DNA from 3 places in the Simplicispira piscis genome. Region 3 is predicted to be linked to each of the others. Evidence: predicted binding sites of a transcription regulator. Region 3 holds the regulator's gene; each other region holds the start of a gene.
What was found. The regulator HrcA, encoded in region 3, represses chaperone genes, less so after heat shock. The targets are predictions, from matches to a motif close to TTAGCACTCNNNNNNNNNGAGTGCTAA.
Positions count from the first base shown of each region.

Region 1: the regulator HrcA is predicted to act here: its motif matches at 2,198-2,224, upstream of groES (co-chaperone GroES).
Region 2: the regulator HrcA is predicted to act here: its motif matches at 2,246-2,272, upstream of rpoH (RNA polymerase sigma factor RpoH).

Region 1 is NZ_BAAGQN010000006.1:140,636-144,688, forward strand. It holds gene metK (methionine adenosyltransferase) at 1-5, shown strand, start outside; gene ACYVOC_RS02845 (DUF1328 domain-containing protein) at 446-631, shown strand; gene ACYVOC_RS02850 (NUDIX domain-containing protein) at 999-2,069, shown strand; gene groES (co-chaperone GroES) at 2,313-2,603, shown strand; gene groL (chaperonin GroEL) at 2,688-4,053, shown strand, end outside.
Region 2 is NZ_BAAGQN010000006.1:36,857-40,909, reverse strand. It holds gene ACYVOC_RS02365 (D-amino acid dehydrogenase) at 1-575, opposite strand, end outside; gene ACYVOC_RS02360 (AsnC family transcriptional regulator) at 706-1,173, shown strand; gene rpoH (RNA polymerase sigma factor RpoH) at 1,280-2,215, opposite strand; gene cutA (divalent-cation tolerance protein CutA) at 2,437-2,775, shown strand; gene ACYVOC_RS02345 (hypothetical protein) at 2,782-3,120, opposite strand; gene ACYVOC_RS02340 (EAL domain-containing protein) at 3,343-4,053, opposite strand, start outside.
Region 3 is NZ_BAAGQN010000018.1:230,480-234,532, forward strand. It holds gene ACYVOC_RS14590 (NAD kinase) at 1-663, opposite strand, end outside; gene hrcA (heat-inducible transcriptional repressor HrcA) at 692-1,696, shown strand; tRNA gene ACYVOC_RS14600 (tRNA-Arg) at 2,385-2,461, opposite strand; gene ACYVOC_RS14605 (NADP-dependent malic enzyme) at 2,595-4,053, opposite strand, start outside.

The DNA.
Region 1 (4,053 bases), on a different contig from region 3:
TGTAAGCCCGGCAACCCGCGCAGCGGGTTCGGCAGCCTTGCGGCGCAGGCTCATTTCGCGCAGCGAAGTGAAGGCCCGCAGGGCCGGGCTGAAGCCACAAAGCCCCAGCACTGCGTGCAGCGGCTGGGCTGTAAGCCCGGCAACCCGCGCAGCGGGTCGGCAACCTTGCGGCGCAGGCTCATTTCACGCAGCGAAGTGAAGGCCCGCAGGGCCGGGCCGAAGCCACAAAGCCCCAGCGCTGCGGGCAGCAGCCGGGCTGTAGGGCGCGCCGCACCCAAGCGCAGTGTCGGGGCGCCAACCACGGCACCAGGATGGACCGGGCCTACATGCCCGGTTCGTCCTACAAGCGCTTCGCCCCACTTCCTACGGCGTACGACGGGTCGCCCCGCTACCTTTGCAGACAAGCCGCGCCATCCAGCGCGCGGGGTCCTTCAAGGGGAACGACATGCTCAAGTACGCCATCATCTTCGCCATCGTCTCGCTGATCGCCGGCGCGCTCGGTTTTACCGGCATCGCAGCCGGCGCGGCCGGTATTGCCAAGATCCTGTTCTTCATCTTCCTGGCAATTGCCGTGCTGTTCGTCATCCTGGCGGTGCTGGGCGTTGGGGCTGCCCGCAAGGCGCTGAGGTAAACGAAAAAAGCCCAGCCCTGCCTGAGCAGGACTGGGCGCTGATTCAGACGGCCTCCTGCGCCTGCACCACGCGGTTGCACCCACACAACCTTGGCCATGGCGGCACCCCCGGCAGCACCAGATTGAATTTAAGCCGCAAAGACATGGATCTCTTTTATTCGTTTTGACTGCGCCATGCGCGCTGATCTGGCCCACAGCGACAAGCCCGGCACAAAGTGTGCGTTTGCGCCAGATTTATCCCCTGTGGTCTATCGGGCCGTATGCCCACCACGCGCCGTGGCTTTCTGGTAGGCGTGTTCGACCCATTTGACTGAAAATCAACACCTGCGCTGCATACACCAGCGCCAGCAGTTCATTTTTTCAAAGCATGTACGACACCGCCATCCTCATTGGGCGCTTCCAGCCCGTACACAACGGCCATCTGGCACTGCTGCGCGATGCACTTGCCGCAGCGCGCCAGGTCATTGTCGTGCTGGGCTCTGCCCATGCCGCGCGTTCGCCGCGCAACCCTTTCACCTGGCAAGAACGTGCCGCCTTGCTGCACGGTGCGCTACCCGAGTCCGACCAGGCACGGGTGCACATGCTTCCGATACGCGACTACTTCGACGAAGCCCGGTGGGCGCACGCAGTGCAGGCGAGCGTGCACGATTGCCTTGTGCAGCAGGGCGAATCATCGCCGGAGCGGACCAAAATCTGCCTGATCGGGCACTTCAAGGATGCCACCAGCGGTTATTTGCGCAGCTTTCCCCATTGGGAGTTGCGCGCCCTGGCTCGGCAGACCGACACCGATGCCACGCCCTTGCGCGCCGCCTATTTTTCGGCCGCACCGGGCCACGCCCAAGCAGCCTTGGCCCAGATACAGGACGAGTTGCCCGATTCCAGTCTCGATTTTCTGCGCCAATTTGCCCTGCACCCCGCCTACAGTGCACTGCAGGGCGAGTGGCACGCGCTGCAGGCGGCCCGCCAAGCGTGGTCTGCAGCGCCCTATCCGCCTGTTTTTGTCACCGTCGATGCACTGCTGCGCTGCCGCAACCAGGTGCTGCTGATCCGGCGCGCCCATGCACCAGGGCGCGGCCTGCTGGCACTGCCCGGTGGGTTTATTGAATCCAACGAAACCCTGTGGCAAAGCTGCCTGCGCGAACTGGCGGAGGAAACCCATTGCGACCTGCCAACGGATGCGCTGGCGCAGGCGTTCCAGGCGGTACGCGTTTTCGACCATCCGGCGCGTAGCCAACGCGGGCGCACCATCACCCATGCGCACTACTTCGACCTGGGCGATCGACCACCACCGCACGTGCTTGCCGATGACGACGCCGCACAGGCCGAATGGGTGGCCATCGACGCACTTGCGAGGCTGGAAGACGAATACTTCGAGGACCATTTTCATATCCTCGACAGCTTTCTGGGCTTGCTGGCGCCTGCCGAGGCTCAAAGCTAGACGCGACTTCCCCCCGCTTGGGCCCCGTACCCTGGTGCGCCACGCCACCGCATCGGCCACCAGAAATGGTGGCTTTTGCCATGGTGACAAAGGCCCTCCTCTTGAAACGCCGCCAAATGCCCTTATCATTAGCACTCGCCCGATGTGAGTGCTAGCAGCACCCCATATCGAGCTGAAATTACTGAGCGTCTGCCTATCAGGCGCTTTGCATCGCAAGTGTTTTTTGAATCCAGGAGATATGCAATGAAACTTCGCCCCCTGAACGACCGTGTGATCGTCAAGCGCATCGAAAGCGAAACCAAGACCGCCTCCGGCATCTTCATCCCCGACAACGCCGCCGAGAAGCCCGACCAGGGTGAAGTGCTGGCCGTGGGCCCGGGCAAGCACGACGAAGACGGCGAGCGCATCGCCATGAGCGTCAAGGTCGGTGACCGCGTTCTGTTTGGCAAGTACAGCGGCCAGACCGTCAAGGTCGATGGCGACGAGCTGCTGGTCATGAAGGAAGACGACCTTTTTGCCGTCGTTGAGAAGTAATTCGCAAGCTACTTTATTGATAGCTTACAGCGCTTGACAGACGGGCGCTGGAACCGTATTTAACCCATATTCAGGAGCTCCAAAATGGCAGCAAAAGACGTAGTTTTCGGCGGCGAAGCCCGCGCACGCATGGTCGAAGGTGTAAACATTCTGGCCAACGCCGTCAAGACCACCCTGGGCCCTAAAGGCCGCAACGTGGTGCTCGAGCGCTCGTTCGGCGCCCCCACCGTGACCAAGGACGGTGTGTCCGTCGCCAAGGAGATCGAGCTCAAGGACAAGCTGCAGAACATGGGCGCGCAGATGGTCAAGGAAGTCGCTTCCAAGACCTCCGACATCGCTGGTGACGGCACCACCACCGCCACCGTGCTGGCCCAGGCCATCGTGCGCGAAGGCATGAAGTACGTGGCCGCCGGCATGAACCCGATGGATCTGAAGCGCGGCATCGACAAGGCTGTCACAGCCCTGGTCGCTGAGCTGAAGAAAGCCTCCAAGGCCACCACCACCTCCAAGGAAATCGCCCAGGTCGGCTCCATTTCGGCCAACTCGGACGAAACCATTGGCAAGATCATTGCCGATGCGATGGACAAGGTCGGCAAAGAAGGCGTGATCACCGTCGAAGACGGCAAATCGCTGGAATCCGAACTCGAAGTCGTCGAAGGCATGCAGTTCGACCGCGGCTACCTCTCGCCCTACTTCATCAACAACCCCGACAAGCAATCCGCGATTCTGGACAACCCCTTCGTGCTGCTGTTCGACAAGAAGATCAGCAACATCCGCGACCTGCTGCCCACGCTGGAGCAAGTCGCCAAGGCCGGCCGTCCTCTGTTGATCATTGCAGAAGATATCGAAGGCGAAGCCCTGGCCACGCTGGTGGTCAACACTATCCGCGGCATCCTGAAGGTCGTCGCTGTCAAGGCCCCTGGCTTTGGCGACCGCCGCAAGGCCATGCTGGAAGACATCGCCATCCTGACGGGCGGCAAGGTCATCGCTGAAGAAGTCGGCCTGACGCTGGAAAAAGTGACCCTGGCCGACCTGGGTTCGGCCAAGCGCATTGAAGTGGGCAAGGAAAACACCATCATCATCGACGGTGAAGGCCAGGCCGCTGACATCGAAGCGCGCGTCAAGCAAGTGCGTGTGCAGATCGAAGAAGCCACCTCCGACTACGACCGCGAAAAGCTGCAAGAGCGCGTGGCCAAGCTGGCCGGCGGTGTGGCCGTGATCAAGGTCGGCGCTGCCACCGAAGTCGAGATGAAGGAAAAGAAGGCGCGCGTGGAAGACGCCCTGCACGCAACCCGCGCTGCCGTGGAAGAAGGCATCGTGGCCGGCGGTGGCGTGGCCCTGCTGCGCGCACGCCAAGCGGCTGGCGAGATCAAGGGTGACAACGCTGACCAGGACGCCGGTATCAAGCTGGTGCTCAAGGCCATCGAAGCGCCCCTGCGCGAAATCGTGG
Region 2 (4,053 bases), on a different contig from region 3:
AGGCGCAGGCCGCCGGTGAGGCGGTCGCGCGCCTGCGCCAGTGCAGGTTCTACCGAGGCGAGCTGGTCGCGGTCCAGCAGTTCGTAGGGTACGCCGCATTCCTGCAGCACCGCGACATCGCGCTGTACGGCATCGAGCTGGGCCTGCGTGCGAAACAGCTGCAAGGTGCCCTGGCTGCGGTGCTCGTAGGCGATGCCGGTGTCCGCGCGCAACTGGCGCAGGCAGGTGCGGCTGTATTCGGCCACGCGCATCATGCGTTCCTTGTTGACTGCGTAGCGGTCGGCCGAGCAGTTTTTCAGCATGGCGGCCATCCAGCGCAGCTGGAACAGGCTGCCGTCGGGCCGGATCGAGAGCGGGGCGTGCTTCTGGAACATCCACTTCATGGCCTTGAAGGGAATGCCGGGCGCGGCCCAGGGCGTTGAATAGCCGGGAGATACCTGGCCAGCGTTGGCGAAGCTGGTTTCTTGCGCAGGGCCACTCTGGCGGTCGAGCAGCACCACTTCGGCGCCGGCGCGGGCCAGGTAATACGCAGTCGTGGTGCCGATCACGCCGCCACCCAAAACTATGACTTTCATCGCGCACTCCAATGTCAACAAGATTTATAGGGAGTTTATGGATTTGAATGCAGTAAATTTCACTTAATATGAATGGATATACGAGAATTTCAGCTGAAATTGACTGCGTTTTTGCCACCACGCCCTTCAAATGACCGAACTCGATCGTATCGACCGAAAAATCCTCGACATCCTGCAGCGCCAGGGCCGTATTTCCATGACCGAGCTGGCCGAGCAGGTGGGCTTGTCCACCTCGCCGTGTTCCGAGCGGGTGCGGCGCATGGAGCGTGAAAAAGTCATCACCGGGTACCACGCGAAGGTGGACCCGGCGGCGCTCGGCAAGACGCTGCTGGTGTTTGTCGAGATCACGCTCTCATCCAAGTCGGGCGACGTGTTCGACAAGGTGCGCCAGGAGCTGCTGCACCTGCCCGAGGTCATGGAGTGCCACTTGGTGTCGGGGAGCTTCGATTATTTGGTCAAGGCGCGGCTGGGTGGCATGAGCGAGTATCGCCACCTGCTGGGCGATATGCTGAAGAAGCTGCCTGTCACCGCCCAGTCCCACAGCTACGTGGTGATGGAAGAGGTCAAGGAAAGCCAGGTCCTGCCCGTGGACCGTTGAGTGCTGCAGCCCCGTGGGTGGATCGGCATCCAGAACCCCCGATTTTCCAAAAAAGAAGCGCGCAACCTGGGAGGGTGCGCGCCTTTTGAAGGTGATTACAAGGCGGTCAGGCGTATTCAGCCAGGCTTTTCTTCATTTTCTTCATGGCCGCCACCTCGATTTGGCGGATGCGTTCGGCGCTCACGCTGTAAACCGCTGCCAGTTCGTGCAGCGTCATGCCGCCCGAACCATCGTCGTTGACCTTGAGCCAGCGCTCTTCCACGATGCGGCGGCTGCGTTCATCCAGGCTGGAGAGGGCCGTGGCAATGCCGTCGGTGGCCAGTTCGTCACGCTGGCGCGACTCGATCATGGACGTGGGCTCGTGCGCGACATCGGCCAGGTAGGCAATGGGGCCAAAGGCCTGCTCACCATCGTCCGAAGGTGCGGGATCCAGTAGCACATCGCCGCCCGACATGCGCGTCTCCATCTCCATGACTTCTTCGCGCTTGACCTTGAGCTGCGCTGCCACCAGGTCGATTTCATGCTCGGACAGCGTATTGCGGTGCGTGTCGTTGGCGTCAACATCGGCCTTGAAGCCCTGTTTCATCGAGCGCAGGTTGAAAAACAACTTGCGCTGGGCCTTGGTGGTGGCCACCTTGACCATGCGCCAGTTCTTCAGGATGTATTCGTGGATCTCGGCTTTGATCCAATGCATGGCGTAGCTGACCAGACGCACGCCTTGATCCGGGTCGAAGCGCTTGACCGCCTTCATCAGACCAATGTTGCCTTCCTGGATCAAGTCGCCGTGCGGCAGCCCGTAGCCCAAATACTGGCGCGAGATCGAAACCACCAGGCGCAGGTGCGACATCACCAACTTACCGGCGGCATCCAGATCGTTGTCGTTGCGCAAGGCACGTGCGGCCGACTGCTCTTCTTCAGGGGTCAGCAGCGGCAGGCGGTTGACCGCTGAAATGTAGGCGTCCAGATTGCCCAGCGGCGGCACCAGCGCCCAGGGGTTGGCAGGGGCCAGGGCCGTCGTTGCGGATCCAGATTGAATGGTCATTCTAGAATTCCTTTCCTCAATATCATCATATTAGCACTCTCTTCGAGGGACTGCTAAACCCGAAGTTCCCCTGGGGGCTGGGGTGTAGGTTTTACGAATTTTGAGTGAAAATGGCTTTTAACGCTTAATGGGTAAGCGCTGGTAGCTATAAAAATTATAGCTCGATACCGTGATTTCTTTGTTCCATGAGGAACCGGGGCAGCCTACCCAAGGAGAACTGTATGAAACTGCTGGAGGCTTGCGCTGAACTGAGCGCCGTCACAACCACGGTGGCCACCGCGCAAGAGGCCCGGCGTCTGGCGCAGGCCGTGCTGCAGCAGCGCCTGGCCGCCTGTGTGCAGATTGAGGTGATCGCCTCGCACTACCACTGGAAGGGCACGCTGCATGAAGAAAGCGAGCACCGTCTGGTGTGCAAGACCCTGCTTGTGGCCGTGCCGACGCTGCTGGGTTTGTTGCGGGCGCAGCATCCCTACGCATTGCCTGAGCTGGTGGTGCAGCCGCTGCGGGCCACGGCGGAATATGCCGACTGGGTGCGACAGGAGATTCAGACGGTCTCCTGAAGCGCGTCAGACCGCCAGGTCAATCTGTTGCACGGTGCCTGCGCTGCCGTCTTCGCGCAGATAAATGCTGGTCGAGCGCACGGCGCTCAAGGCGCTGCTGTGTTCGCCGCGCAGGGCAAAGGGGCTGTCGGCCGAGGCCAGGTGCAGGCTGCTCCAGGTTTCCTCGCGGTGGGTGCGCTGCATATCCAGCTGCAGGGTGAAACGGATTTCCTGCCCGTCGGCGGTACGTACAACGCCTTCGGCAGCGAATGGGGTGTGTTCCGATTCTTCCACCCGTGTGTGCTGCTCGACCATTAGGCCAAAACCGGCACTGCGCGCGGCTTGCGGATGGGCTGGCAGAGGCAAACTCCGTGGCAGCGGGTGCCGGTTCGGCCTGCAGGGTGCTGATTTGGGCGAGCACACCAGTCATGCGCTCGATCAGGTCGCGCACCATGGCCAGGCGGGGCTTCAGGTTCTCTTGGGAGTCTGCGGGTGTGGTGGCGCGGGTGGCGCAGTGTTGTGCGTGCAGGTGCAGGGCCGAAGAGGCGATTTTCATGGGACACCCTCCATGGCATGGATGGAGGGTTATCAGTCCGGTTGCGGCAGAACTTGAGCGCTGCGACCGATTGAGCCTACCAGTACCCTCTGCTCGAAAGCCTCCAGCGGTTCTGGCCGACCAAAGAAGTAGCCCTGGAAGGCCGGGCAGCCATGCTCCTGCAGAAAGCGGTGGTGTTCTGCGGTTTCCACGCCTTCGGCGATCACGGCCAAGCCCAGTCGACCGGCCAGGGCAATGATGGCGTGGGCGATGGCAGCATCCTTGGGGTCGTGCAGCACGTCGCGCACAAAGCCCTGGTCGATTTTGATCTGGTCCAGCGGCAGGCGTTTGAGGTAGCTCAGCGATGAATAACCCGTTCCAAAGTCGTCCAGCGAGAAGCCCAGGCCGTGCTGCTTGAGCGCAAGCATGGTGGCGATCACACTGTCCACGTCTTCCAGCAGCAGCGTCTCGGTGAGTTCCAGCTTGATACGTGCCGGGTTGGCGCCTGTTTGCGCCAGCAGTTGCAGCAACTGCGGCACAAAGTCGTCCTGGCGGAACTGGCGCGCGCTCACGTTGATGGCCAGGTTCAGGTGTGCGAACCGTGTGTCTTCGCGCCAGCGTGCCTGCTGGCGCAGGGTGGTTTCCAATACCCAGTGGCCCAAGGGCAGGATGAGGCCTGTTTCTTCTGCCAGGGGGATGAACACGCCTGGCGATACCATGCCCTTGACGGGGTGCACCCAGCGCACGAGTACTTCGGCGCCCGT
Region 3 (4,053 bases):
GTGGGGTGCAATGGGCACCAATACCCAGCCTGGGATCGATGGATGGAGCATGGGCCCGCCAGCGGAAAGCGCATAGGCCGTCGATCCGGTGGGCGAGGCAATGATGAGGCCGTCCGCGCGCTGGTTGGCCACAAAATGGCCATCGACCTCCACCCGCAACTCCACCATGCCTGACGTCGCACCTCGATTGACCACGACATCGTTCATGGCGAAGGCGTCAAAAACAATCCGGCCTTCTCTTTCTACCCGGGCATGCATCAGGGGCCGGTGGTCTTCCTCGTATTCGCCATGCAGCATGGGTGTGAGGGTCGTCTGGTAGTTCTCCAGCGGAATGTCGGTGACAAATCCGAGGCGCCCTTGATTGATGCCGATCAGAGGCGTGCCGTGTCGTGCCAACTGGCGGCCAATACTCAGCATGGTGCCGTCGCCTCCGACCACAAGACCCAGGTCGCATTGCTCGCCAATCGCGTCAGCGTCCAGCGTGGGATGCTGGTCCATGCCGGTCGCCGCAGCGGTGCGCGTTTCCATGGCCACTTTGCAGCCCTGGCTCAGCAAAAAATCGGCAATGTCTTCCATCAACTGCCGAGACCCTGCTGCAGCCGTGCCAGCAACCTGGGACTGGTACTTGCCGATCAGTGCGACATGGCGGAAGTAAGGTGTCATATTGAAATTACATCACTAAAATCAACACATGCTGGATGACCGTGCCAAGTTGTTGCTCAAAGCGTTGGTAGAGCGCTATATCGAAGATGGACAACCCGTCGGTTCGCGTACGCTTTCGCGCGCTTCGGGGCTTGAACTCTCTCCGGCGACTATCCGCAATGTCATGGCTGACCTGGAAGAGTTAGGGCTGATTGCAAGCCCGCATACCTCCGCAGGACGCATACCGACTGCCAGAGGGTATCGACTGTTCGTGGACACTATGCTCACGGTGCAACGTGAACAAATCACCTCACATGCATTGGCGCCTGAGCAGCCGCAGAAGGTGATCGCGAATGCAGCGCACATGCTCTCCAATTTGTCGCAGTTTGTGGGTGTGGTCATGGCGCCCCGCCGGTCTTCCGTGTTCCGGCATATCGAGTTCCTGCGCCTGTCCGAGCGGCGGTTTCTGGTCATCATTGTCTCGCCCGATGGAGACGTGCAGAACCGGGTGATTTTTTCCGAGACTGACTTTACGCAGACGCAATTGCTGGAAACCGCCAATTTTCTGAACGCTCACTATGCCGGGATGGCAATGGAGAAGGTTCGGGAGAGAATAAAAACCGAAGTGGAGTCGCTGCAGGGCGAAATTGCAGCGCTGATGAAGGCCGCTGTCAACGTCAGTTCTGAGGCGCTCACGCAAGCCCAGGAAGAGGTGGTCATCTCCGGTGAGCGCAACCTGCTGGCTGTCAGTGATTTTTCGAAAGACATGGGTAATTTGCGTCGGGCTTTCGATCTGTTCGAGCAAAAAACGCAGATCTTGCGCTTGCTCGATGTCTCCAGCCAGGCAGAAGGGGTGCGCATTTTCATCGGCGGCGAAAGCCAAGTGGTTCCTTTTGAGGAGCTCTCCGTGGTCAGTGCCCCTTACGAGGTGGATGGGCAGATCGTAGGCACCTTGGGCGTCATCGGTCCCATGCGCATGCCTTATGAAAAAATGATCCAGATCGTGGACATCACGTCCAGACTGGTCTCGAACGCGCTAAGTCACCACAAGTGAATCTACAATAGAGAGCTTGAATGGGCCGTTAGCTCAGTTGGTTAGAGCAGAGGACTCATCGAAATGGTGACCACGGAAAGTAATTTCCGTCGGAAAACCGGGTGAACTCAAGGAAACCTAAAGCGCAAGCCAAGGCAATCTTGAGCCAAGCCCGCCGAAGGCAGGTCGAAAGACTGGTAGGCGGGAAGGTGCAGAGACTAGGACGTGAGGAGCCCATCCGATAAGCGTCCCCCGAGCGCCCGGCACCCCAACAGTTCGGCTGTGGGTGATGACATAGTCCAAGGAGTGGGGAAACCCACGCAAACTTGAATCCTTTGGTCGTTGGTTCAAGTCCAACACGGCCTACCATTCAAAATTTTCGGTGCACCGGGCGCGGGTGCCCGTTTTCGGTGGCTTATGCCTTCGTTGCTTCAGGCGCATCCATAGGCAATGGTTCTTGCTGCGTGCCGTGACCAGGCCAATACTTCCCTGTGGCGGCTGGGTAGCGCACGGAACGTGCTGTAGGCGCGCCTGTGCGGTCGTGCAAATCCCACGCTGTGAAATGGATTGAGATTCGATGGTTTTTCGGCTGTGGCGCTTATTGAATAAGCGTCAATAGCTATTAAAATTATAGCTATAAAGCGTGGCGCGTGTTTCGTTTCGCCAAAGGAAAAAGCCCTGACATCTTGCGATATCAGGGCTTACCTGTTGGTGCGGCTGGCAGGAATTGAACCCACGACCCCTTGGTTCGTAGCCAAGTACTCTATCCAACTGAGCTACAGCCGCTAAGCCTCAAATTATAGCAGGAAATCAGCTTTTTGAAGAATTCCTGCGAAAGATTGTTTTGTAAGCATTGCTGCATGCAAAACACATCAGAAGCAGGTGTGGATTGTAATTCAAGAAACTCCGTCTTTTACGGCTAGCGACTGCGTGATGCGGCGCTGGCGACGGCCAGTGCCGTCATGTTGAGCACGCGGCGCACGGTGGCGGCAGGTGTCAGGATGTAGGCGGTGGCGGCGACGCCCATCAGGATGGGGCCCACGGTCACACCGCCGCTGGTGGTGGTTTTGAGCACGTTGTAGAGGATGTTGGCAGCGTCGATGTTCGGGCAGATCAGCAGATTGGCTGAGCCTGTGAGGGTGGAATCCTCCATGTAGGCCCTGCGAATATTGGGCTCCAGCGCCGCGTCGCCATGCAGCTCGCCGTCGCATTCGATCTCGGGGTGGGCTGCGACAAACAGGTCGCGTGCCAGGCGCATTTTGCGGGCCGAGGCGCGTTTCGATGATCCGTAGCTCGAATGCGACAGGAAGGCCACCTTGGGTGGGTGACCGAAGCGCTGTACTTCCTGGACCGACATCCAGGCAATGTCGGCCAACAACTCGGCGCTGGGGTCTTCGTTGACGTAGGTGTCGGCAATGAACAGCGGGCCGCGGTCGCTCATCAGGGCGTTGAGGGCTGCATAGTGGGTCATGCCGGCCTGTCGGCCCAGGATGCTGTGGATGCGTTCCAAGTGTGTCTCGTAGGTGCCCACCAGGCCGCAGATCATGGCGTCTGCGTCGCCCAGCGCCACCATGAGCGCGGCGATGATGGTGTTGGATCGGCGCACGGCAGCCTTGGCCATCTCGGTTGTGGCACCGTCGCGCTTCAGCAGTTGATGGTAGTGCTCCCAATACTGGCGAAAACGTGGATCATCTTCCGGGTTGCAGATCTCGACGTCCTTGCCGGGCTGCATGCGCAGGCCGGCCTTCTGGATGCGTGCCTGGATCACGGCGGGGCGGCCGATGAGGATGGGGCAGGCGATATGGTCGTCGATGGCCATCTGGGCGGCGCGCAGGGCGCGTTCGTCTTCGCCATCGGCATAGGCGACGCGCTTGTGGGCATCAGGCAGGCTCTTGGCGGTGTTGACCACCGGGCGCATGAGGATGCCGGTCTGGTACACAAAGCGCGCAAGATTTTCCTTGTACGCCTCCATGTCGGCAATGGGCCGCGTGGCTACGCCTGATTCGAAGGCGGCCTGGGCCACGGCGGGCGCGATCTTGAGGATGAGGCGCGAGTCAAACGGCTTGGGGATCAGGTATTCGGGGCCAAAGGTCAGCTCCTGCCCGGCGTAGGCCGTCGCTACTTCGTCGCTGGTCTCGCTCTTGGCCAGATTGGCAATCTCGCGTACGCAGGCCAGCTTCATCGCCTCGGTGATCTTGGTGGCGCCACAGTCCAGTGCGCCCCGGAAGATGTAGGGGAAGCACAAGACGTTGTTGACCTGGTTGGGGTAGTCCGAGCGGCCCGTGGCCATGATGCAGTCGGGACGTACGGCCTTGGCCAGTTCGGGGCGGATCTCGGGCTCGGGGTTGGCCAGTGCCAGGATGATGGGCCTGCTGGCC